DNA from 3 places in the Lysinibacillus sp. SGAir0095 genome. Region 2 is predicted to be linked to each of the others. Evidence: predicted binding sites of a transcription regulator. Region 2 holds the regulator's gene; each other region holds the start of a gene.

Region 1 (8,120 bases), 220 kb from region 2:
CTTTTTTAATTGTATTATACAGATTAAGTTTGATTGCATAGCATATAACAATAAACTTTATTTAAATAGGTAGGGTAAAGTATAGCTCAAGATAAGGTGATATTTATTTTCCTTTTAAAATAGCTTCCCTAGCTAAGGCATCTGCTGCTTTATTTTGATTATCAGGAATCCATTTAATAAAAAACATATCAATAGTTTCGATAAGTTGTATTGCTTTTTCTAAGTATGGCTTATATTCTTCATTTTTCACATATTTTTTTTCAACTGAGGCCACAACAATCTTAGAATCAGATCTTACGGAGATTAGGGAAGAGCCGATTTTTTTTACTTCCTCTAATGCACGGATCAAAGCCATAAATTCAGCAATGTGATTGTTTGTTTCACCAATAAATTCACTAATTTTTATAGTATGACCTTCACCTTTTATGAAAATGCCGATACCACTTGGTCCAGGATTACCAGCACTTGCACCATCAATATAAACTTCTAACAATAAGATCCCCACTTTTTCGAATGAATTATTTCAATTTAACCATATTATATCTTATTAAATTAAAAATAAGTAATTCAATACTTAGCGTGGTCACTTTGACAAAAGAAAAAGCGAAGTAGTAAAATAAGGGAATGCTCATATAAAGGGGGAGTATTGTGAATAAAAATACAGTTATAAAAGATATTGATGAATTAACAGACACTTATTGCAACGACTGTCCCATTAAAGGGGATTTACGCAAAAATCGCGGCAAATCAGGTGCTCACAGATTTTGTATTGAACAATGTACTGTTGGGGAACAGTTACAATTTCTTGGGCAAGAATTGTTGAAAATATATGAAAAACGGTAATGTATAATGCTTATTACCTATGTTTTATTTCGAAATTTTGAATGAGATAGGTAATGCCTTAGGAAAAAACGTATGATAAAGGTTTCGTTTTTTAATAATTATTTGTTTAGAATATTATTTTATGATAATATTAAGCATGTAAGTATTAGCACTCATACTTCTTAATCATTTATCTGTTTTAGGAAAAGTGCTTTATTATGAATGATTTATCCGATGAGGGTTAATAATATACAATGGTTGGTTACCATAGAAGATTATCTTCTAAACCCTATTTACATAGGGTAGAAAAAGGGATGCATTTCGATGCATCCCTTTTTTTTACCTAAAATTACTCCATAACACTATACTTTCATTTAACCTGTAATGATATTAGGGAGCGATAAAATAAGAGCACCTAAGTTGAATAAAGTAATCAACATTGGAATATTACAATAGAAAAGCTATCCATTAGAATTGGAGTGTTAAAAATGAGAGTGTTGGTTACTGGTTCCACTGGAAAATTAGGGTCAGCTTTGTTGAAACAACTGAAAGGAAAGAATTATCAAGTTAAAATAACCTCTAGAAAAAAACCTGAAGGAATTGATGGGTTTACATGGATTTATAGCGATCTATTATCTGGAGACGGTATAGAAGATGCGGTACAAGATGTAGAGGTAGTAATACATGCAGCAACCAGTCCGATAAAAAATTCTAAAAATATCGAAATTACAGGATTTGAAAACTTTCTGAGTAAATTACGCCACATAAATCATTTTATCTATCCTTCCATTGTAGGAATTGAGGAAATACCATATAAATATTACAAACTAAAATTCGAAGCAGAACAATTATTAATGAACAGTTCTATTCCACATACAATTACACGTGCAACTCAATTTCATAGTTTTGTTGAGAGTTTACTAATTTCAAGACCAATTTTAAAAAGATATGTCATCCCTGGTAGTTTGAAGTTTCAAAGTGTGGATGTTGATGAATATGCGAGTCATATAATAGAATTAATTGAGAAAGGTCCTCAAGGAAAAGTAGATGATTTTTGTGGACCAGAAATAATGACTTTAAAAGAAATGGCTGAGCTGAAAATAAAGATTAACAATGAAACAAATGGCGTTTTAAATATCTCTGTACCAGGTAAATTATTTAGATCATTGGTAGAAGGGAAAAATACAAATTCAAAGCGAAAAATTGGAAAAGTCACATTTGAAGAATATCTACGGAATAGATTGGCTTAAGTTTGCCAATGGAATAAACGTGTGGCAACTATTGCGTTAGTCATTAGATTTTTTAATCTCCAGCTATCTTGATATTTAACCATTTAAAACCCACAAAATATATATAGAAAGGGGTATTGTAGTGAACAAAGACAAAATAATAATAACCCATTATAATTCTATACATGCTGAACAGACAGTCAAAATGTGGCGAGAAAGTAAGGAACGAGCGATTGGTCAGAAAGAAATTCATACTATTGATAATCACATATTTTTCCTAAATAATATATTAACTAAACAATATCAAATAGATTTAGCGATTATAGATGAAAAAATAGTTGGCATGATTGCCTATAATGAAAGAGAGATAAGCCAACTCTATATTCATGTTAATTATCAAGGTAGAGGGGTAGGTCAAGTATTACTTGACAAAGCAAAAGAACAATCCAGTGGGAGACTAACCTTACACACATTTGAAGTAAATACAAAGGCACAACGATTTTACGAAAAGAATGGGTTTAAAATCATTGGTAGAGGACATGAGAATGAAGAAAATTTACCGGATGTTCAATATGAATGGATTTTGTAAACAATACTTAAAAAAATTGAAGAATAATTTTTAAGACGAATTACTTACCCAAGATTATTTAGATTTGAAGCAGTTATATTTGATAATAAACCAACCCCTCTCAAAATAAAATTGAGCGGGGTTGGTTGTTATTATGCTAATACAGCATCATATTCTAAAAGTTCTTGATAATATTTGTTCAGGGAAGAAGCAGAAACACTAAAGTTCTCCGCAATTTCCTTAACGGTGAAAGTAGTTCCGTTTAATAGATCTCTTTCTTGAGCAAAACGGATAGCACCTGCAGCAATAGCGGCTGGTTTTCTGGCCTTAGGTTTTTGCTCAACTAAGTAATCCTCGAGCACAACAAGTAATTGAGGTGCTTCCACATTTTTTTCTTTCAAGAATTGCTTTGCAAGATCCACTACCTCAATCTCAAATGATGTATATTCTTCCCCACTATAGCCTGAATCTACTAAGCCAATCCAGAAATTTAAATGATTGTCTTGTAAATATTGTTCAACTGAGCTATTTGCAGAAGTAAATTGACTAGCAAAATTTTCAAATGCTTGCTTGTAATTTGTTGGGAAGAAAATTAATGTAGAGACTGCCAAATAATGATTTGCTTTTTCAGAGCCATCAGGAAGCAAGAAAGAAAATACTTGCATACCTTCAGGAATTACGCGGTTTGATTCTCGACGAATAAAAAGTTCTTCCTTAGTTAAAGTATGGACTGCTTTAAAGTAGTTTTCCCCAATTTCAGAAACTTCCCCGACAAATAATGTTGGTTGGTTCCAGCTATTTAAGAGATCCACCATTTTCGGACGTATCATTTTTTTCATTGTTCGCTTTAAATAGTTTTCCCAGATATCAGACCGTTTATGGAAGAAGAAGTCATCAAGTGCAACCGCTTCGATTAATTCACGTTGTAAGTGGGATTCTAGTTTAGGTAACCATTCGTTTACTAGATTGATATAATCTTTAATATCTTTCTTTTCAGGGTATACGTTATAAAATGTTTGAAGGACAAGTTCGATTTCGTCTAAAAATACTTTTTCAGTCGTAACTTGCTGCCTTCCTTCACAACATTTTTTGTATTTTTTCCCACTTCCACATGGGCATGGGTCATTGCGTCCTACCATGAACAACACTTCCTTTTCATTAATTCTAGATGAATGTTTAAATGAATAAGCTAATTCGATATTACTATCCAATTATAATAATAACGACTTTATTTTCCGATGAAAAATAATAGTTTATTTTAAACTATTAGAAATATCGGAAATATATTTATTTTATATGTTTCGAAAATCGTAAATAGAATTGAAAATGCAAATTTAATAGAATTATTTTATATTAGAAAGTGAAATAGAGGTATTCTATTGGAAATCTATTAGTAAGAGATTTGCTACTTCTATACTTTTTTAACCTTAATAATAACTTTATTGGTAATTCTTAATATATAATGGTGATATTCAAATATCGATTAAAATAGGTGATTAGAATGAATACATTAAATGGCAAAAAGGTTTTAATTACAAGTGGTGGTACATTAGAAAAATGGGATAATGTGCGTGGCCATACGAATTTATCTAAAGGAGCGATGGGTTGCTTTCTTGGAGAGGCTGCATTAGCTGCTGGGGCAGAAGTGATATATTTACATGGCTATTTTGCCAAACTTCCACAAAACGCAGATGAAATGCGATTAGTGATGTTTGAGGGTATTGAAGATTTGGGGGCTAAAATACAGTCGATCGTCCAAAATGAATTTGTCGACTATCTCATCATGGCGGCTGCAGGATCCGATTGGATTATTGATAAGGTATACGATCAATCAGGTAATCTTTTGGAGGAAAAAGGGAAAATGCCTTCAGATGAGCCCCCTGTCATTCATTTTAAAAAAGCACCGAAAATATTAGGCCAGATTAAAGGATGGTCACCTCATACAACACTAATTGGTTTTAAATTGGAAGCGACAGAAGATGTTGATTATCTAATTAGTCGAGCTAAATTACGTATGGAATCATCAAAGGCTGAGCTAATGGTTGCCAACAGCTCGAAATCGCTTTATGGAATGGACGAGCCGCATTTCATCGTTGCTCAGGATGGTGAGGTTTTGAAAGTAGAAGGAAAAGAAAAAACAGCAAGTAAGTTAGTAGAGATATTAGCGAGCAGATAAGAGTTGAAAAGACTGGATTCCTCCAGTCTTTTTTCTATAGAATAACAGGATTCTTACTTTATACTTTTTTTTCTGTGTATAATGAAATGTAAATAGAATGGAAGGATTGGAAGGGTATGTCATTGCAAAGTGTAAAAGAACATTTGAAAAAATTTAATCGTGAACAAGATATATTAGAATTTGACCAAATTAGTGCTACAGTTGAACAAGCAGCTAATGCTCTTAATGTAATTCCTGCAAAAATAGCGAAAACCCTGTCCTTTAAAGATAAGGAAGGTCACGCATTTTTAGTTGTAACAGCAGGAGATGCTAAAATTGATAATAAAAAATTCCGTTCTCAGTTTGATGTAAAAGCAAAAATGTTGATGGCAGAGGAAGTAGTAGAGCAAACTGGGCATGTCATCGGAGGGGTTTGTCCATTTGGTTTAGCAAAAGATTTAAAGGTATATTTAGATATTTCCATGAAACGCTTTAAAACTGTTTTTCCAGCCTGTGGAAGCGTCAATTCCGCTATAAAATTAACTTGTGATGAGCTAGAACAATATTCGGGAGCCGTTCTTTGGATAGATGTCAGCAAAGACTGGGATGCCGCAGTCAGCACAAGCTAAATTTAGCAATAAACGATAGAGGGAGGAGAAGATTCATTGTATTTATTTGATCATCTTGTTCATTTTGTGGAAAAACCCGAACAACTTGTAGAAAAAACCAGAGAAATTGGGTTACATACTGTTAATGGTGGTAAGCATGAAATGTGGGGAACATATAACTCATTATGTTACTTTGGCTTATCTTATATCGAATTTATCGGGATTTTCAACGAGGCTTTATTTGAAGAAGCAGCTTCCAAACCTTTCACTTTACATGAAACATATAAATTGAAACAATTTCAAAATGGAGTAGTTCGTTTAGCTATGCGATCAACTTCGATTGAAGAGGATGCAGAAAAACTAAGCTCATTAGGCTATGAAGTATATGGACCAGATAATTTTTCCAGAACACGACCAGACGGTTCTGTTTTGAAATGGAAGCTGCTTCACTTTGGAAAACAAGGTCAAAGTCTTGAATTCCCATTCATCATTCAATGGGAAGGAAATGACAATGAGCGCTTAAAAGATCTTACTGAGTCAGGTACAATTAAACCTCATCCACTTGGTAACCTACAGATCAAAGCAATCGAATTTGAGGTTGAAGATTTAACGATTGCAACGGAGTGGGGAAGAGCTTTTGATTTTGAGGTAGAAGGTACAGACATTGCAAAAATGGTAAAAACCCCGAACTGTATATTAACCTTTAAAAAATCTGCAGGGGAAAATAAAATCTCTCAAATTTCCATTCATGGTGGAATGGAAAAACTAGAAGTAGTGTTAGAGGGAGCGAAATATCTCTTCAATAAATAAACGCTAGTATAAGAACATGGTTTGAGTATTTTCTCAGAGCATGTTCTTTTTTTATGATTGCTCTTGAAATTAAGAACAAATGTTCGTATAATGAATTTAAATTAACTAGTTGTTGGGGAAAGTGAGTGATCGAAATGGATTTACCGAATGAAATAAAACCAATGATCCATTTGTATGTCATTTTAGAGTTAGCGATTAAGTCCGTCAAACACGACCAGAAATTATTTGAATCATTTAAAGTGAAACGACCATATTTATCTTTTTGTACACAGCAGTTAGAAATGTTGAAAGAGGAATTTAATAAAGTATCAAAATTACTATATAAAAAGGGTGTAACCTATGAAAAGTATCAATGTTTTAATCAAAATGAATGTCTATACAGCTTCAATTATCGGGGGAAAATCATACCCTTAAAGTACCATGGTGAAATACTGAAAGAGCAAGTAGAGCGAAAAATTAACTTGTTAATAAAAGAAGTTTCTGGGGAAGTGTCACCATGAATAATGATGAAAAAAATGACCGCCTTTCTGAGGTGGAACGGAAAAAGTTAATGGCAGAAATATTGCCTATTCTTGAAAAGAAATCCCAAGAAGAAATTAAATTTGCATTACATCTACTAACTTTAAAAGGAAAGAATGAATTGCAGAAATCCCTAAAAAGAAGGCATTCCCAGCATAATCTCTAATTTCTTTATGAATTATAGTATCTAGGTCCTAACCACATCGACAACGATTGTTGCAATAAAATATGTAATGATCGAAATGATCGCACCCATCAATCCGAATAGAAGAAAAGCAAAAATAAATATAAAGATATTTATGATAAAAATAGATTCGCCAACTGAATAAGAAGTTCTACTGGAAATTAGAATTGCTAGCACGTCAGTCCCATCCAATGCTCCACCGTTCCGAAGGACAATACCAATGCCCATCCCAAGTAGAATAGCACCTATGAAAATCAATAATATAGAATTTCCATATAGGAAGGGTGGAAATACGTCCAAAATTCCAGTTGAGACAGTTAATGCAACGATTCCTAACATGGTACAGAAAGCGAAGCGCTTTCCTAAGTGAATATAGCCTAGCAAAATAAAAGGGATATTCAGTATAAATAGAAGAGCACTTAATGATAACCCAAGTACTTCCGAGAGCATCATCGATACACCAGTTATTCCTCCATCAATCAACCCATTCGGAATTAGAATTACTTCGAGACTAATAGCAGCCATAAAAGCACCTGCAATAATCCATGGAATTTTTTGAAGTAGGTCGTAAATATAAATTTTATAGAGCTTTTTTGATCTCAAATAAGTTCCCCTCTTATGTATAGTAGGAGGAAAAGTTAAAATATTTTAACTTTCCAATGCCTATATCAAATTTATGAGTTCTTCATGAATAAGATACGTACTCTGTTTAAATAATTGAAAATATGAAATTGAAGAAGGTTAAAAGGACATTTCAAATTAAGAGTTATTGTAAAAAAGGAATTTCCCTCATATAAATCGAAGTAAGTAGATGGAAGGAGGTTTGAAACGTGCAAAAGCGATCAGTTTTGGAGCTAATATTTATGTCTATTTTTATATTTATTGGCATTACATTTTTTACAGGTATAGCTGCAATGTACACTTTGATTATGGGGGAAATTCAATATATTGGGCTTATACTCGCAGTAGCAATTCTATTGTTTTTAACCTTTATCTATAATTTATTCCAATTGTTTAAAATGAAAAAAGGGAAAGTAGTATTTTTTACAATCGCATTTATAGCCTTAGGACTGGGATTTATAAAGCCTATACAGGAAGGGTATAAAAACCAATTGGGTACCGTAGATTCTGAGGTGGATATTTATGAATACATGCCTTTTTCAAACAACACTAAGCTTGCCACTTTAAGCGAACCATCTTCATTACAAATTAAAGAAAACCTGCC
Region 2 (8,120 bases):
CAAAGCACGCATCACTGCTTGGGTTGGCGTTAAAGGAGATTCAGTCATGATACCAGATATTAACCTCATACCCAATCATGAAAGAAAACAGCAAGGATCAAGATTGCTTTATATCTTGTTGGGCATTATCACTTTATTATTATTGTCACTTTTAGTCTGGCAATATTTTAGTGCACGGGCCGAAATAGCTGAACTACAAAAAGAAGAAACGAACTTAATTGCACAGCGTGATCAATTACTAGGGGACACAGCTAATTTGCAACCTAATAATCAAGGTTCTCTTGAACAATCCTTACAGTTTATCGAGACAGTGTCATACCCGGTTTCACTTTTAATCAACGAAATACAGGGATTGCAACCGAGTAATTCCTATTTACGAAACTATAATTTTAACCCTGATAGTGTTTCGATTTCAATTGATTTTGAAACTTTAAGTGATGTTTCGACTTATATTTCGAGGTTATCTAACAGCGCATACTTTACAGATGGACAAGTCCTTTCGATTACAAACTCTGGACTAGGTGAGGAGCTTGGAACAGAGAATGAGACAAATTTTGACGTGATACCTCGTCAATCGGTGGAAATTACGCTCTTAATCAATGAGACCTATCTAGCTACTGGAGGTGTTCAATAATGAAGCTCTCTGGTAATAAAAATTCTTCTTTACTATTACTTGTTGCATTAATAGCTGCATTATTATTTGCCATATATTATTATATCGTGTTGCCGAAAAAGGATAATGTTGAGGCACTTGAAGGCTCCATAAGTTCATTGCAATCAGAAATCACGGCACTTCAAGGCCAAATCACTTCAATTGAGGAAGAATCGGCTACAGAGGTTTCGAATGTTTTTGAAATTCGTCAAAAACTACCGAAATCTCGTGAAATTGATCAGCTCTTATTAAATCTAGAAGAAATTGAGTATGTGACCGAAACTCGTATTACTTCCATTGGCTTTAATAGCTACGATGCACTCGTATCAGAATCAGCCATTGTGCCTGTCCCAGAAGAAGAGGGAGCTACAGATGGAACCGAAACACAAGAAACTGGTGAAGTTGAAGAAGCTGAAGAAGCAGTTCAAGGAGAAGAAACAGGCGAAACGGTTGAAACTCCAGTATCAGAAATTGCTGCCGAGTCTATCCCGCCTGAACTAAAACTAATTACATTCAACCTGGCAATCGAGGCTTCCGTTTATGAAAATATCCAGCAATTCATAGAGGAAATTGAAAACCTAAAGCGTATCATGCATATTGACTCAATAAGCTATACACTTCCAGGTGAAGAAGGCGAATTCATGGAAGAGGAAGCAGAAACGCTGAGTGCATCCATTCAGGTAACGACTTTCTACTATGAGGGTGAATCTTAAAAAGTTTTACTTCGTCTATTTAAGAATTCCTGGCAAGTGTCAGGCAAAACATTCAAACTATCGGGATTCGTAAATTGACGGGTCCCGATCATTTCTATTTATAGGAGGTGCATACTGTGGAATTAGTTTATACCGTGTTTGCATTTATCTTTGGTCTTGTCTTTGGCTCATTTTTTAATGTAGTCGGCCTAAGAGTGCCCAAAAAAGAGTCCATCGCTACACCACCATCGCATTGCACAAATTGTAATCGTCGTTTAACCCTACAAGATCTAATTCCTGTATTGTCATACATATTTTTACGAGGGAAATGCCGTACTTGTGGGGCGAAGGTTTCACCAATCTATATCCTTACAGAACTTGTTACGGGGATATTATTTGCATTAGCTGTCTGGAAATTAGGCATAACGATGGAAACAGCCGTGGCACTTCTGTTCATTTCCTTATTAATGATTATCGTAGTATCTGACTTCGCTTATATGCTTATTCCTGATAAAGTGTTATTGTTTTTCTTACCGATATTAGCATTAGGACGCATTTTTTCACCAATCGACCCATTGTGGGATAGCCTTTTAGGAGCAGTTGTAGGCTTTGGTATCCTATATCTCATTGCCGTACTATCTAAAGGTGGCATGGGTGGGGGAGACATCAAGCTCTTCTTCCTTATTGGCCTTGTCTTAGGAACTTTAAATACATTATTAACACTATTTCTGGCTGCCTTCATTGGCATGATTGTCGGTATTATCGTTCTTAAGGTACGCAACCAAGGAAGGAAAACCCCAGTTCCATTCGGCCCCTCCATCGCTCTAGCTGCCATCATTGTTTATTTCTATGGCGACATCATACTAGACTGGTATGCGAATCTATTTTCATAAAATAAAACCTTAAAGTTGCCTCAATTGTTTAAATACAGTTGAGGCATTTCTATTAGCCATAAATCTTATAACCATTGAAACTAGTATGAGTGATTAAAAGGAGTTGAAAGAATCTTGTTAAAAAATCAAACACTATTAGTTAACTATCTGATTAATGATACGCTTTCAACAATCCCCACGTACGAACAAACAGTGGATGATGAATTAAAAACTATCCAATATGAAGTGTATATTGGTAACCAACTTCTAATCTCAAAGCCGTCAAGTGTTACAGAGCTAGGTATAAAGAATCTTCAAAGAGAGCTTCCAAACAAGATTAGAATCGCCTCCTGCCAAACGTGTAGATTTGGTAACTTCAACCCATATGGTGATCACGATAATGAAGTGTTCTGCATGAGAGATTCGAGTTTAATAATAAAAACGAGCTTTGTTCAATTTTTTCTTCTAGTATAGAGCTTGAAAAAAGAAGACATCACTTACTTGATTTTTGCATAAACTACGAGCCTATTTCCATTAAAGATTATTACACATACAATGATTGGAAATGGGAAGAAATGCGAACCCGATGAAAGTTAAGTAGTAAACAACTTTCGATTAGAGGAAAAAACAAATTTACATAGAATATTCTAAAGCAAGTTATTAATTTAGAGAGCTTTTGGAGGTGTTTGAATGAAACCCATAATAGGTGTCACAATGACAACGAACAACGGGCAATATTGTATCAATGAAGCATATGTGAAATCCATCATTCAAGCTGGTGGAATTCCGGTGAATATTCCATTTGGGGTTGAAAGTGATGCAGATCAATTGCTTGATGGGATAGATGGATTACTATTAACAGGTGGGGTGGACGTTCATCCTCATTTTTTTGACGAGGAACCACATATCAAAATCGGCCAGATCATGCTACAACGTGATGAAGTCGAACTTGAGCTAACAGAAGCAGCACTGAAGAAGACAATTCCAATCTTCGGAATTTGTCGAGGGATTCAGTTATTAAATGTAGCTTTGGGTGGGACCCTCTACCAAGATATCAATTCGCAATATGAGGAAACGCCAATCCTGCATCAACAAAATGCTTTAAGAAGAGAAGCTTCACATTATATCGAGATTACGAAAGGCAGTATGCTGTATGAAATTATCGGTAAAGAAAAAGTTGCAGTGAATTCATTCCACCACCAAGCCTTAAAAAAGGTGCCAGACATCTTCCAAATTACAGCCAAAGCAAGTGACGGCATCATAGAAGCCATTGAAATGAAGGATTACCCTTACTGTGTAGGAGTACAATGGCATCCTGAAGAAATGGCCATAGCAGATGATGAGACCGCAAAAAATCTATTCAAATCGTTTATCGATGCATGTAAAAGTAAAGTAAAGAATGGTAGTTAATGAGGATAGGGCCCGGAATCCTAAATTAACTAAGTGACCATAATCGCATTTATGTGATCACATTAAAAATCAAGCGACCATATAGCCAGTCAAGTAATCAAAACCAATTACTAAATAATCACATCCATCCTAAGCGAGAACATAAATTCCAACTAATAAACTAATAAACTAAAAAAGGTTGTCTCACAGTCTATAGACTAACGAGACAACCTTTTTTAATGGATATTACGATATAAGCCTACTACTTTACCTAAAATTGATACTTTATTTACTAGGATTGGGTCCATACTTGAATTTTCAGGTTGTAGACGGAAATGAGTTTTTTCCTTGAAGAAACGTTTTACTGTTGCTTCATCATCTTCTGTCATTGCTACAACAATTTCTCCGTTATTTGCAGTGTTCGTTTGTTTAACAACGACATAATCTCCATCCAAAATACCGGCCTCAATCATTGATTCTCCCATTACTTCTAGCATGAATAGGTTTTCTTCACTAGTACCGTAAGCATCTGGAAGAGGGAAGTATTCTTCTATATTTTCGATTGCAGTGATTGGAAGACCAGCTGTAACTTTCCCTACTAAGGGAACATGAACAACGGATTGCTTTTGAACTGTTACTTCTTCTTGGTCTAGAATTTCAATTGCACGTGGTTTAGTTGGATCTCGACGTATTAAGCCTTTGCTTTCTAAACGAGCTAAATGTCCATGTACAGTTGAACTTGAGGCAAGACCTACTGCTTCCCCGATTTCACGAACAGAAGGCGGATAACCTTTTGTGCGAACCTCTTCTTTTATGAATGTTAAAATATCTTCTTGTCTTTTTGATATTTTTTTCAACTCTATCACCTCTTTTTGTGAATATGTATCTCTATTAGTTACATATAGTATATCAGTGAAAGAACAAAAATGCAAACATAGGTTCGAAAACGTTGTTGACAAAAACAAACGTTCGTATTAAAGTAAGAACATACATTCGTGAGAACAAATATTCGAAAAGAGGGTTAAATTATGAACTGGTTACAAAAAAATACTTATATTGTGGTGTTATTCGTTGCTTTCTTTGTGATGGGAGCATTTCTATTAATTACTGATAAGGGCAATACAACATATGAACAAATTGAAATTCAGCATGGTGATACTTTATGGACGCTAGCAGAACAATATCGTGGTAAAATGACAAAACAAGAGTGGATCAAGCAAGTAAAAACTGAAAATGGACTTACTGGGGAACATATTGTTGCAGGACATGCTATTACGGTTCCAATTAATGAAAAAAGTATCTATATTGCAAATTTAAAGAGTGAAGAAGAGCTTCATTCAGTAGAGGTAGCGATTAAAAATCCATGAGTAAACAGAACACTGCAGTCATTTATACACGGGTAAGTACAGAAAAAAATACGCAAGAGACTTCGCTTGTTCGACAAGAAGAAGAACTGCGACGCTATGCCAGTGAAATGAATTTTCAAGTATTAGAAATATTTCAGGATCAACATAGTGGCTATGAAGTTGAAAGGGATGGCCTCCTGGAAATGCTAGACTTTATAAAAGAGAAAAATGTACCAGTATTATTTGTGCAAGACGAAACGCGTTTAGGACGTGGTAATGCACGAATGGCTGTCCTGCATTTACTACAAAAAAATGGCACAATAGTTTATTCCTTAAATAACGCAGGACAGTTAAGCCTAAATGAGATGGATACGATGCTGCTAGAGATTTTAGCAATTGTGGAAGAGTATCAACGAAAAATTCACAATGCCAAAATAAAAAGGGGAATGAGACGTGCTGTTGATAATGGCTATCGTCCCGAGTTAAATATTAAAAATCGGCATAATCATGAAGGAAGAGAGAGAATAGAAGTTCCAATCGAGGAGATTGTTAATCTTCGAGAAAAAGGACTGACGTTCCAAGAAATCGCCTCAACTTTACGAGGGGTAGGCTTTCAAGTTAGCAAAGCAACTGTACATCGAAGATACATAGAATATATTGAAGAACTTGAAGTTTAAACTCTTGTCTAATCGGTCTTTGCTAATTTTGGGGCTAGCTTACTAGTAACTAGCCCCACCACTTATTCAATATTTCCGAACCCCGACAACTCAGCAAACTTACAACAGAAAGTCATATTAAATTCCTACTTTGTTATCTATAAGTACGTCTTCCGTACCTGCTTCCAATGCAGTTTTGTAATATAGCGTTTTATGTTCAATTACCTCAAGTGTTCTTTTCAGTTCCTCCATTTGTGCTTCTACAGTCGCTTTTCGATCGATGAACATTTCGTATCTTTGCTGTAGGGTAGAGTCTCCAGCAGAGCACCATGCTATAAAATTTCGAATATCCTTAATAGGCATTCCAGTTGATTTTAAGCATTGAATTACTTTAAGAAATGTAATATCAGAATCTTTGAACAATCTTGTTCCGTTAGGTGTCCGTTCTACAAACGGCATGAGTCCTTCTTTGTCGTAGTATCGCAAGGTGTATACTGTGAGATTTAATTCTTTTGCAACTTCACTAATAGAATATGTAGTCATCATTTATCACCTTTTCTTATACTTATATTTTTTTCTTTATGATTAGGGAAAGTTTATCACTTAATATACTGAAATTCAAAGTTCGCTTAATAGTTAAGTAGGAAATAGTACGATTTAATTATGATATAAATTTTAGCTGTTGGTTTGTATCGTTCATATAACAATTAATCCTAAAATAAATCTAACACTTGACCTAGAGTTAACTATAAGGAATACCATAGTTTTACAAGAGGATAGCTGGAGTGAAATTTACGTAAATGGTATTTCAATTTTACATTTCATCAGACTCGAGTAAATCTATTCTCTTAATAAATCAAATTTTTGGAGGGATTTTTAATGATAACTGCTAAAGCACGTGCTATCGATGGTCCAAATAACACTTTTCGAGCTGCCGAAATTACACGACGTGATTTAGATTTGCATGATGTGTTAATTGAAATTAAATATGCGGGTATTTGTCATTCCGATATTCATACTGCTCATGGTGAGTGGGGGGCAGTCAATTATCCTCTTGTTCCTGGACATGAGATTGCAGGGATTGTAACAGATGTAGGTGCAGAAGTTACTAAGTATAAAGTGGGTGACCGTGTTGGGGTAGGCTGCATGGTTGATTCTTGCGGAGATTGTGAAAATTGCCATAAGGGGGAAGAACAATTCTGTCTAAATGGACATGTTCCTACTTATGCTGGAGTTGACAAATACGGTGAGCCAACTCAAGGTGGCTATTCTTCTCACATTGTGGTGACTGAAAACTTTGTAGTTAGAATTCCAGATAATATTGAGCTAGATAAAGCAGCACCGTTACTATGTGCAGGTATTACAACATTCTCACCATTAAACCGATGGGGAGCTGGACCAGGTAGGAAAGTAGCTGTTATTGGTTTGGGCGGTCTTGGCCATATGGCCGTACAGATTGCTCATGCGATGGGTGCTGAAGTAACAGTCTTATCCCAAACATTGAATAAAAAAGAAGACGGCTTGGAATTAGGAGCAGATCATTACTATGCGACAAGTGATTCCGGAACGTTTAAAAAACTTGCTGGTCATTTTGATTTAATCATTAACACAGTTAGTGCGAAAATTGACATCAATGCCTATTTTGGATTACTCACAGTAGACGGCACACTTGTAAACGTTGGTGCTCCAGCTGAGCCGTTATCAGTCAATGTATTTTCTTTGATTGGCGGGCGTCGTTCCTTTGCAGGTTCGTTAATCGGGGGAATCCGTGAAACACAGGAAATGTTAGATTTCTGTGCACAACACAATATTGCTTCTAAAATTGAAGTAATCTCAGCCGACCAAATTGACGAAGCCTATGAACGTGTCTTAGCTTCAGATGTGAAATATCGATTTGTCATTGATATCAGTACCATGTAGTCAAAAATAAATTTTAGAGCGGACATTCAATCAGTATTACTTTTTGAATGTCCTTTTACCTCGATCTAACCCACGAAATTTTATCCTTTATATATTACATATCTATCAATTAAGATGAATTACTTGCACTTCCTCCCATTTTTACTTACCTTTGAAGTATTGAATATCTTCATTTAATATTAGTTTGGCACAATCTTCAAATTCTTCCATATTAAATGATTGAAATAGAAAGGTGAGAACTAAATGTTATCCGAACAAAAAATAAAAAGAATTAATGAGCTATCAAAAAAGGCAAAAGAGGGTAAATTAACTGAGGCCGAAGCAAAGGAACGTACACAACTTCGTAAAGAATATTTAGATTCTTTCCGTTCTTCTTTCCGAAATACAATCGAAAACGTTCAAATTATTGATGCAACTGGTAATGATGTAACGCCAGAGAAAATAAAAGAAATTCAACGAAATAAATTGAACTAATAATGTGACATATTAAAGAAAAGTAGGACATTAATCTAAAAATGTCCTGGAATAGGATTGTTTTCTTAGAAAATCTTGTCTAAACTGTAAAAGTACAATATTAAGCGCGAGAAAGGATA
Region 3 (8,120 bases), 560 kb from region 2:
ATTCCTTTTCGTCCGTCAGGGCCAATATATTCGCCACCACGCATCGAATATTCTGTAGCTGCATACAAAATTGGATAAGCAGCAGCTTCAGCGCTTTGTCCAATAACTTTTAACGAAGCGCGGGTTAAACGAGTTTTAAGTTTCCGAGAGCCCTTCCCAAAAATATAGGTTTGAGCAATGCCAGGATGACAGGCAATACTCATTGAATCGATATTACGCGCACGAAAGTGATACTGAAGTTCCTTAGCAAAATACATACAAGCGAGTTTACTCTGAGCATAGCATTTTCTGGTGTTTGTTTTCTTTTTTGCTCCCAAAAATTCTTTAAATTCAGGCTTAATATTGTGTGCCGAAATACTACCAATGGAAATAACTCTTGAATCTGGCGTTTTAATGATTAAATCTAGTAATAAACCGGTTAATGCAAAATGCCCAAGATAGTTTATCCCAAACTGAGATTCAAAACCATCCTTTGTCTCTTTACGAGGAGGCATTAGTACGCCAGCATTGTTGATCAATATAGATAAAGAACGAAATTTTTTTCTAAATTCTTCTGCAAACTCCCTTACACTTTCTAATTCATTTAAGTCTAATTTCATTACGTGAATATCTGCATTAGGAAATTCTTTCTTAATTTTATCTACAGCTTCAAGTCCTTTATTGATATTACGGACAGCAAGAACTACAGTAGCGTAATTTTCTGCTAAGGCTAAGCTTGTTTCGTAACCGATTCCACTATTCCCTCCTGTAACAATTGCTACTTTTCCTGTTAGATCACGAATCTCTCTTTTAGTCCAACCATTAGTCATTTATCACACACTCCTTAATTTACTTTAAATCAATCGATGGAGTTTAACTTCTTGCTTAATGTCTAGTAAAATATGTTTTATTATATGTTCTAAATAGAAAAACAGAAGAAAACCTTGCAATCTTGTTTTAAGAAATGGGATAGGTTAGGGATAAGATCATCATAAAATAAATAGGGGAGTATTGTTGCTTAATATATAGGAGAATAAGGTTCAATCAATCTTGGCATGAAAATTGATTTTTTTAAACATCGATACCTTCATCATTAATATCATTCACTGCAACATCATATCCTTTAAAAGCGGATTGAAACGCAATCTGACTTCCTAAAAACCACTACCTGCTAGAATAATTTTTAATACTTCATAGCAAAACCTCTTACTAGGTTTTGAACAATATTTTTCTGTTCACATTTCATCGTATACATGCTACTGTTTCTTTACAGGGATTAAATGCTTAGTCACGGTTAGAGATCGTATTAGGGTTCTTTCATATGTTGAAAATGAATATGTTGGTTGGAAAGGAGCGAATCAAGGCATGTCAATTGCGGTTATTTATGGAAGTACAAGGGAAAATGGGAATACGGAATGGCTAACCGAGCAAGTTATAAATGGTTTAACAGTTGAAAGAATATATCTAAGAGAATATAATATCTTACCCATCAAGGATGAACGGCATTCAGAGGCGGGTTTTCAAGAGGTTCTAGATGATTATAATGTAGTTATTGATAAGGTACTTCAGCATGACATACTTATTTTCTCTACCCCAGTCTATTGGTATAGTATGAGTGGGACAATGAAGCTGTTTATTGATCGGTGGTCTCAAACTTTACGAGATAAAGACCGTCCTAACTTTAGAGAAGAATTAGCGAAGAAAAGTGCATATGTAATTGCCGTAGGAGGAGATCGGCCATCTATTAAGGCACTTCCGATGATACAACAGTTTCAATACATTTGTGACTTTTTTGGAATGACACTGGAAAGTTACTTAATCGGAAAAGCAAGTAAACCAGGAGAGATTCAAATTGATACGAAATCTATTGCTGCTGCTAGTGGGATGAATTCCGCATTGAAAAAACAGTTGGCGTCTAATTGAATCAGTTAGTTAAAACGAGTTGATAGCATGAGAGTCAACTCGTTTTATGATGGAGAAATCAGGAGACGATTTCTTCGATATAGGGTGTAATAAATCCTTTGTACTCATGTTTTATATTTTCTGGAAGCCGAAGTGGTGAAAAGTACTTTAATTCCTTTGATTCTTGATTGAGCCTTAAATCACCACTAACGGATTTAGTAAGAAAAACGGCTGTGACCGAATAAAATTCATCGCCATTTTCGATTTTGCAGTAGTAATCTTTTCCTGAAAAGACCCCTAACAATTTCAAATCTTGAATGATTAATCCTGTTTCTTCAAAAACCTCTCTACAAGCTACTTCCTCGTAGCTTTCACCTAAATCCATCAAACCTCCAGGTAAACCCCAGCTGCCATTAGGGCGTTGTTGCAAAAGAATTTCCTTTTGATTATTTACAATGATGACAACAGAGCCAGGTAAAATTAACGGTTTAGAGCCAACAAATATACGGATTGATTTATAATATTCCATATTAAGACCTCATTTAAATTCTTATTTAGCTATTACTATTCGATTCTAATTACTTAAAAACCTTTATTAAAATAAAAAAGCGAGAAGTCCTCATTAGGTTACTTCCCGCTCTTGATATCACTTTAAATAGTCATATTTAAGTTCTTCTGTTTCTATATTTACATCTACCAGTAAATCATGTTCATTAAAGAACCAAAGATCGTCTTTTTCTATATAGAAATGAACACCTTCAATTGTTTCTTTTACCCCTATATCATGTGGCTCTTCACGATTCATACCTAGTGAAAATCCTTCGTGGAAGGGAGAGGCACCACCATATCGTGCGTAGAAACGAATCATGTCGCCTGGTGATACTTCCATTTCTTCTTTAAACCAACGCAATGCTTCCTTGGTAACTTTAATGTTCATTCCATAAACTTCCCTTCAGACCATTCTTTACATCCATTTCACTTTTGGTTCAGTTCCATCTTTTATACGTTTTAGATTTGCACGATGGCGATAGAAAATGAATGCCGTTAATAGTAAAATTAAAATTAATAAGGCTACATCACCTGTGACAATTACATAAATAATACTATAAATCAAAGCAACGACTGAAACAATCATCGATGACAAACTAACTATTTTCGTTAGTTTTAATGCTACAAAGAATCCTGCGACCAATAAAAGAAATAGTGGCCAAGCATAGCCTAATAATACACCGCCAGAAGTTGCTACAGCCTTACCTCCTCGGAATCCAGCAAAGATTGGGAACATATGTCCAACAACTGCTATAGCTCCTAAAATCAGAGGATGGATAGTTGTTTCAGTGAAAAGGGGTAGTAGTGGCAATAATGTTGCTGCTGTCCCTTTTAAGATGTCGAGTATCGTAACGATTAGGCCGGCTTTCTTTCCGAGTACGCGAAATGAGTTTGTCCCACCTAAATTTCCACTGCCATGCTCTCGAATATCAGTTTTATAGAATATCTTGCCAATCCAAAGACCAGAAGGAATAGAGCCGATTAAATATGCTGCACAAATAAGAATAATTGCATTAACCATAGAATGTTCCTTTCAAAAAATTAATAGTTGGTACTAATACTTGTAATAACAATATACCACCTTTTTAACCATTTGAGGAAGATGTATTTGTATTTAGATGATTTAACCAACAAATTAGAAGACCTTCATTAAGTGTCACTTCTTGTGTAGCATTTTATACAATTCTTGATGGTGATACTATCATAACAAAGTTTTTTTAAAGAAAATGAATGAAGTTGAAGGAAAAAGTGAAAATTATCGTGAATAAATGTACAATATGTTTTTAAATTAACAGGTATAATTAGTAAAAATTAACTTCACGGGAATAGTAAGTACTTATATAATTGCTGTGAATAAGAAATTAAAAAAAGAGGGTATAAAATTAACCTGCGTGAGGCTAAGTCTCCGGTTGATGGTACAGATTTTCAAAAATGATTTTACTCGAACGAGTTCTGGTGAAGTCTGGCCTTAAAACCAAGGCGAATTTGATTAACTAAACTTCTATTTGTATAGAGCCACATGAGTTTGATACAATAAGAAAGCTTATTTCTGTTATTGAAATATTGACAGAAATTACTATAATCATTACGATTGATATAGAGATAGAACGGATGTTTGTATTTTTGGAGGGGGATTTGATTTGGCAATAAATCAGCCAGGGATCGCATATGATGACGATGCCATTCAAGTATTAGAAGGTTTAGAAGCGGTTCGAAAGCGACCAGGAATGTATATTGGCTCCACAGACAGTCGAGGTCTTCATCACTTAGTTTATGAAATAGTGGATAATGCGGTAGATGAAGCTCTTGGTGGATTTGGATCACATATCATCGTAAAAATTCATGAGGATGGATCTGTAAGCGTTCGAGATTATGGTCGAGGAATGCCTACTGGGATGCACAAAATGGGGAAACCAACTCCTGAAGTCATTTTTACAATCCTTCATGCTGGAGGAAAATTTGGACAAGGTGGCTATAAAACAAGTGGTGGTTTACATGGTGTAGGCTCTTCCGTTGTGAATGCACTTTCCAAATATTTAGAAGTTACCATTTATCGTGATGGACAAATCTATCGCCAACGCTTCGAGCATGGTGGGAAACCGGTTACAACTCTTGAAGTGATTGGAACTACAAAAGAAACAGGAACAAACGTTCATTTCCTTCCAGACAAAGATATTTTCTCTGTTACTAAATTTAATTACGACATATTAGCTGAACGTCTGCGTGAATCTGCCTTTTTATTAAAAGGGTTAAAAATTGAATTAATTGATGAACGTGGTGATGGACAGACTGATATTTTTCATTATGAGAGCGGTATTGAAGCATTTGTTACTTACTTAAATGAGGAAAAAGATGTTCTTCACCCTGTTAAATATGTAGAAGGTTCTCAGGAAGGCATTGAGGTTGAGTTTGCATTTCAATTTAATGATGGCTATTCAGAAACGATTCTTTCCTTTGTCAATAACGTGCGTACTCGTGATGGTGGAACACATGAAACTGGTGCAAAATCTGCCATGACAAAAGTGTTTAATGAATACGCCCGCAAAGTCGGCCTTCTAAAGGAAAAAGATAAAAACCTAGAGGGAACGGATATTCGAGAAGGTCTTTCGGCAATTGTTTCTGTTCGTATTCCTGAGCATCTTCTACAATTTGAAGGACAAACAAAAAGTAAACTTGGAACAACTGAAGCTCGTTCTGCAGTTGAGAGTGTGGTACAAGAGCAAATGCTTTATGTATTAGAAGAAAATGCTGAGTTGTCTGCTTCTCTTGTTCGAAAGGCAATCCGTGCTCAGCAAGCTCGTGAAGCCGCTCGTAAAGCAAGAGAGGATGCTCGTAGCGGGAAGAAGAAAAAATCAAGTACACTACTTTCTGGGAAGTTAACTCCTGCCCAGTCTAAAAATGCCGCTCGAAATGAATTATACCTAGTAGAGGGTGATTCTGCTGGCGGTTCTGCTAAACAAGGACGTGACCGTACTTTCCAAGCGATTTTACCACTGCGCGGTAAAGTAATTAATACAGAAAAAGCTAAGCTAGCAGATATCATGAAAAATGAAGAAATCTCAACAATTATTCATACGATTGGTGCTGGAGTAGGAGCGGATTTTAATATAGATGATTCCGCATACAACAAAGTGATTATTATGACCGATGCCGATACGGATGGTGCCCATATTCAAGTATTACTATTAACTTTCTTCTATAAATATATGAGACCTTTAATTGACGCAGGGAAAGTTTATATTGCATTACCGCCACTTTACAAGGTTTCTAGAGGTGCTGGTAAAAAAGAAGTGATTGAATATGCTTGGACAGAAAAGGAACTGCAATCGGCTATCCAAAAGGTTGGAAAAGGGTATATGCTCCAACGATATAAAGGATTAGGAGAAATGAATGCCGATCAATTATGGGATACTACAATGAACCCAGAAACAAGAACGTTAATCCGTGTAACAATTGAAGATGGAGCACGTGCAGAGCGTCGCGTTACAACACTGATGGGTGATAAGGTAGAACCTAGACGTAAATGGATTGAATCCAATGTAGATTTTGGTATGGAGGATGACTTAAATATCCTAGATAGTGATTTCATCCAACATGAGGAGGACTTAGAAGTATGACGACACCCGAACGTTATCAAGAGTTACCGTTAGAAGAAGTGATGGGCGATCGGTTCGGTCGTTATAGTAAGTACATCATTCAGGATCGTGCTTTACCTGATGCCCGTGATGGTTTAAAACCCGTACAACGAAGAATTCTTTATGCCATGTTCAATGAAGGAAACACAAACGAAAAGCCTTTCCGAAAATCTGCCAAAACAGTAGGGAACGTAATCGGTAATTTCCACCCACATGGTGATACATCCGTTTATGATGCTATGGTTCGTCTAAGTCAGGACTGGAAAATGCGTCATATGCTTATTGAAATGCATGGGAACAACGGTTCGGTTGATGGTGACCCACCTGCAGCGATGCGTTATACTGAAGCACGTTTATCTGCTATTGCTGCCGAAATGCTTCGTGATATCAATAAAGGAACTGTTGATTTCGTACCAAACTTTGATGATCAAGATTTAGAACCGACTGTATTACCTTCGAGATTTCCAAACTTGCTTGTTAACGGTTCTACAGGAATTTCTGCTGGTTATGCGACAGACATTCCACCGCATAACTTAACTGAATCACTTGACGCAGTACTAATGCGTTTAGATAAGCCAAATTGTTCTGTTGATGATCTAATGACGGTTATTAAAGGACCTGATTTCCCGACAGGTGGTATTATTCAAGGTGTAGAGGGTATTAAAAAAGCATATGAAACTGGCAGAGGGAAAATAATTGTTCGATCAAAAGCCACAATTGAAGCGCTAAAAGGTGGAAAAGAGCAAATTATTATTACTGAACTTCCTTTCGAGGTTAATAAAGCTAACTTAGTAAAGAAAATTGATGAACAGAGGGTAGATAAACGCTTAGAGGGAATCTCTGAAATTCGAGATGAATCTGATCGTACTGGCCTTCGTATTGTGATTGAGTTAAAGAAGGATGTACAAGCAGTTGGTATATTAAACTACCTTTATAAATCAACTGAACTACAAGTCAATTACAATTTTAATATGATTGCTATTCATAACCGTCGTCCGACAATGATGACTCTTCCATTAATGCTGGATTCTTATATAGCCCACCAGAAGGATGTAGTAACAAAACGTTCTAGATTTGACCTTAAAAAGGCTAATGATCGCTTACATATCGTAGAAGGGTTAATTAAAGCTATATCCATTTTAGATGAAGTGATTGCGACGATTCGTTCTTCAAAAGATAAACGTGATGCAAAATCTAATTTAGAAGCTCAATTTGGTTTTACAGAGTCTCAATCAGAAGCAATTGTAAGTTTACAATTATATCGTTTAACCAATACAGATATTACAGAGCTACGTGCAGAACAAGAAGAGCTTGAAAAGTCCATTGCAAGGCTAAACGATATTCTGGGGAATGAAAAACAATTGATTAAAGTAATCAAATCTGAGTTAGCTGAAATTCGAACAAAATTTGCTGAAGAACGTCGTTCAATTATACAAGCAGAAATCGAAGAAATTAAGTTAACGCTGGATGTACTTGTGCCAAGTGAAGAAGTTGTTGTCACGGTAACGAAAGACGGCTATGTAAAACGTACAAGTACAAGGTCTCATTCAGCTTCGAATGGTCAGGATTTTGCAATGAAGGATTCTGATTATCTATTATTTGAAGAAACTCTTAACACTCAACATCATTTATTGCTCTTTACGAATAAAGGAAACTACATTTATCAACCGGTTCATGAATTACCAGATATTCGTTGGAAGGATCTTGGGCAGCATATATCAAGTATTGTCCCAATTGATCAAGATGAGGAAATTATCGAAGTGATTGGTATTGACAAGTTCGACAAAGAAAATATTTATATACTTACTGCAACAAAAGAAGGGCAAATTAAACGCTCTGCCTTAGCAGATTACTCTGTTACTCGCTATTCTAAGCCTATTAAAACAATGAATATCAAAGGTGAAGATGAAGTAATTTTCGCAAGTCTTGTTTCAACAGAATCAGAAATCTTACTAACAACTTATCTAAGCTATTGTCTTCGTTTTGATATCGAAGAAATCCCTGTAACAGGAGTTAAAACTGGTGGGGTTAAAGGTATCAATTTAAAGGATGAAG

The links. The regulator LexA, encoded in region 2, represses DNA repair genes until DNA is damaged. The targets are predictions, from matches to a motif close to CGAACATATGTTCG.
Region 1: the regulator LexA is predicted to act here: its motif matches at 6,265-6,278, upstream of C1N55_RS08630 (YhjD family protein).
Region 3: the regulator LexA is predicted to act here: its motif matches at 4,035-4,048, upstream of parE (DNA topoisomerase IV subunit B).

The regions. Positions count from the first base shown of each region.
Region 1 covers NZ_CP028083.1:1,760,625-1,768,744, forward strand. Annotated here, with positions in the region: gene C1N55_RS08590 (ribonuclease HI family protein) at 104-493, opposite strand; gene C1N55_RS08595 (zinc-finger domain-containing protein) at 649-843, shown strand; gene C1N55_RS08600 (SDR family oxidoreductase) at 1,311-2,072, shown strand; gene C1N55_RS08605 (GNAT family N-acetyltransferase) at 2,194-2,640, shown strand; gene C1N55_RS08610 (YecA family protein) at 2,772-3,758, opposite strand; gene C1N55_RS08615 (phosphopantothenoylcysteine decarboxylase domain-containing protein) at 4,121-4,795, shown strand; gene C1N55_RS08620 (YbaK/EbsC family protein) at 4,912-5,403, shown strand; gene C1N55_RS08625 (VOC family protein) at 5,440-6,192, shown strand; gene C1N55_RS08630 (YhjD family protein) at 6,318-6,692, shown strand; gene C1N55_RS08635 (hypothetical protein) at 6,689-6,877, shown strand; gene C1N55_RS08640 (YitT family protein) at 6,899-7,498, opposite strand; gene C1N55_RS08645 (PstS family phosphate ABC transporter substrate-binding protein) at 7,726-8,120, shown strand, end outside.
Region 2 covers NZ_CP028083.1:1,537,878-1,545,997, forward strand. Annotated here, with positions in the region: gene pilM (type IV pilus biogenesis protein PilM) at 1-50, shown strand, start outside; gene C1N55_RS07575 (malate synthase) at 47-634, shown strand; gene pilO (type 4a pilus biogenesis protein PilO) at 634-1,365, shown strand; gene C1N55_RS07585 (prepilin peptidase) at 1,482-2,237, shown strand; gene C1N55_RS07590 (gamma-glutamyl-gamma-aminobutyrate hydrolase family protein) at 2,907-3,626, shown strand; gene lexA (transcriptional repressor LexA) at 3,842-4,462, opposite strand; gene C1N55_RS20760 (cell division suppressor protein YneA) at 4,634-4,972, shown strand; gene C1N55_RS07605 (YneB family resolvase-like protein) at 4,969-5,628, shown strand; gene C1N55_RS07610 (MerR family transcriptional regulator) at 5,746-6,150, opposite strand; gene C1N55_RS07615 (NAD(P)-dependent alcohol dehydrogenase) at 6,487-7,527, shown strand; gene C1N55_RS07620 (DUF896 domain-containing protein) at 7,771-8,001, shown strand.
Region 3 covers NZ_CP028083.1:2,101,294-2,109,413, reverse strand. Annotated here, with positions in the region: gene C1N55_RS10375 (oxidoreductase) at 1-809, opposite strand, end outside; partial or broken gene C1N55_RS21025 (3-hydroxyacyl-CoA dehydrogenase) at 1,060-1,160, opposite strand; gene C1N55_RS10370 (flavodoxin family protein) at 1,345-1,902, shown strand; gene C1N55_RS10365 (NUDIX hydrolase) at 1,961-2,410, opposite strand; gene C1N55_RS10360 (HesB/YadR/YfhF family protein) at 2,528-2,818, opposite strand; gene plsY (glycerol-3-phosphate 1-O-acyltransferase PlsY) at 2,846-3,451, opposite strand; gene parE (DNA topoisomerase IV subunit B) at 4,071-6,047, shown strand; gene parC (DNA topoisomerase IV subunit A) at 6,044-8,120, shown strand, end outside.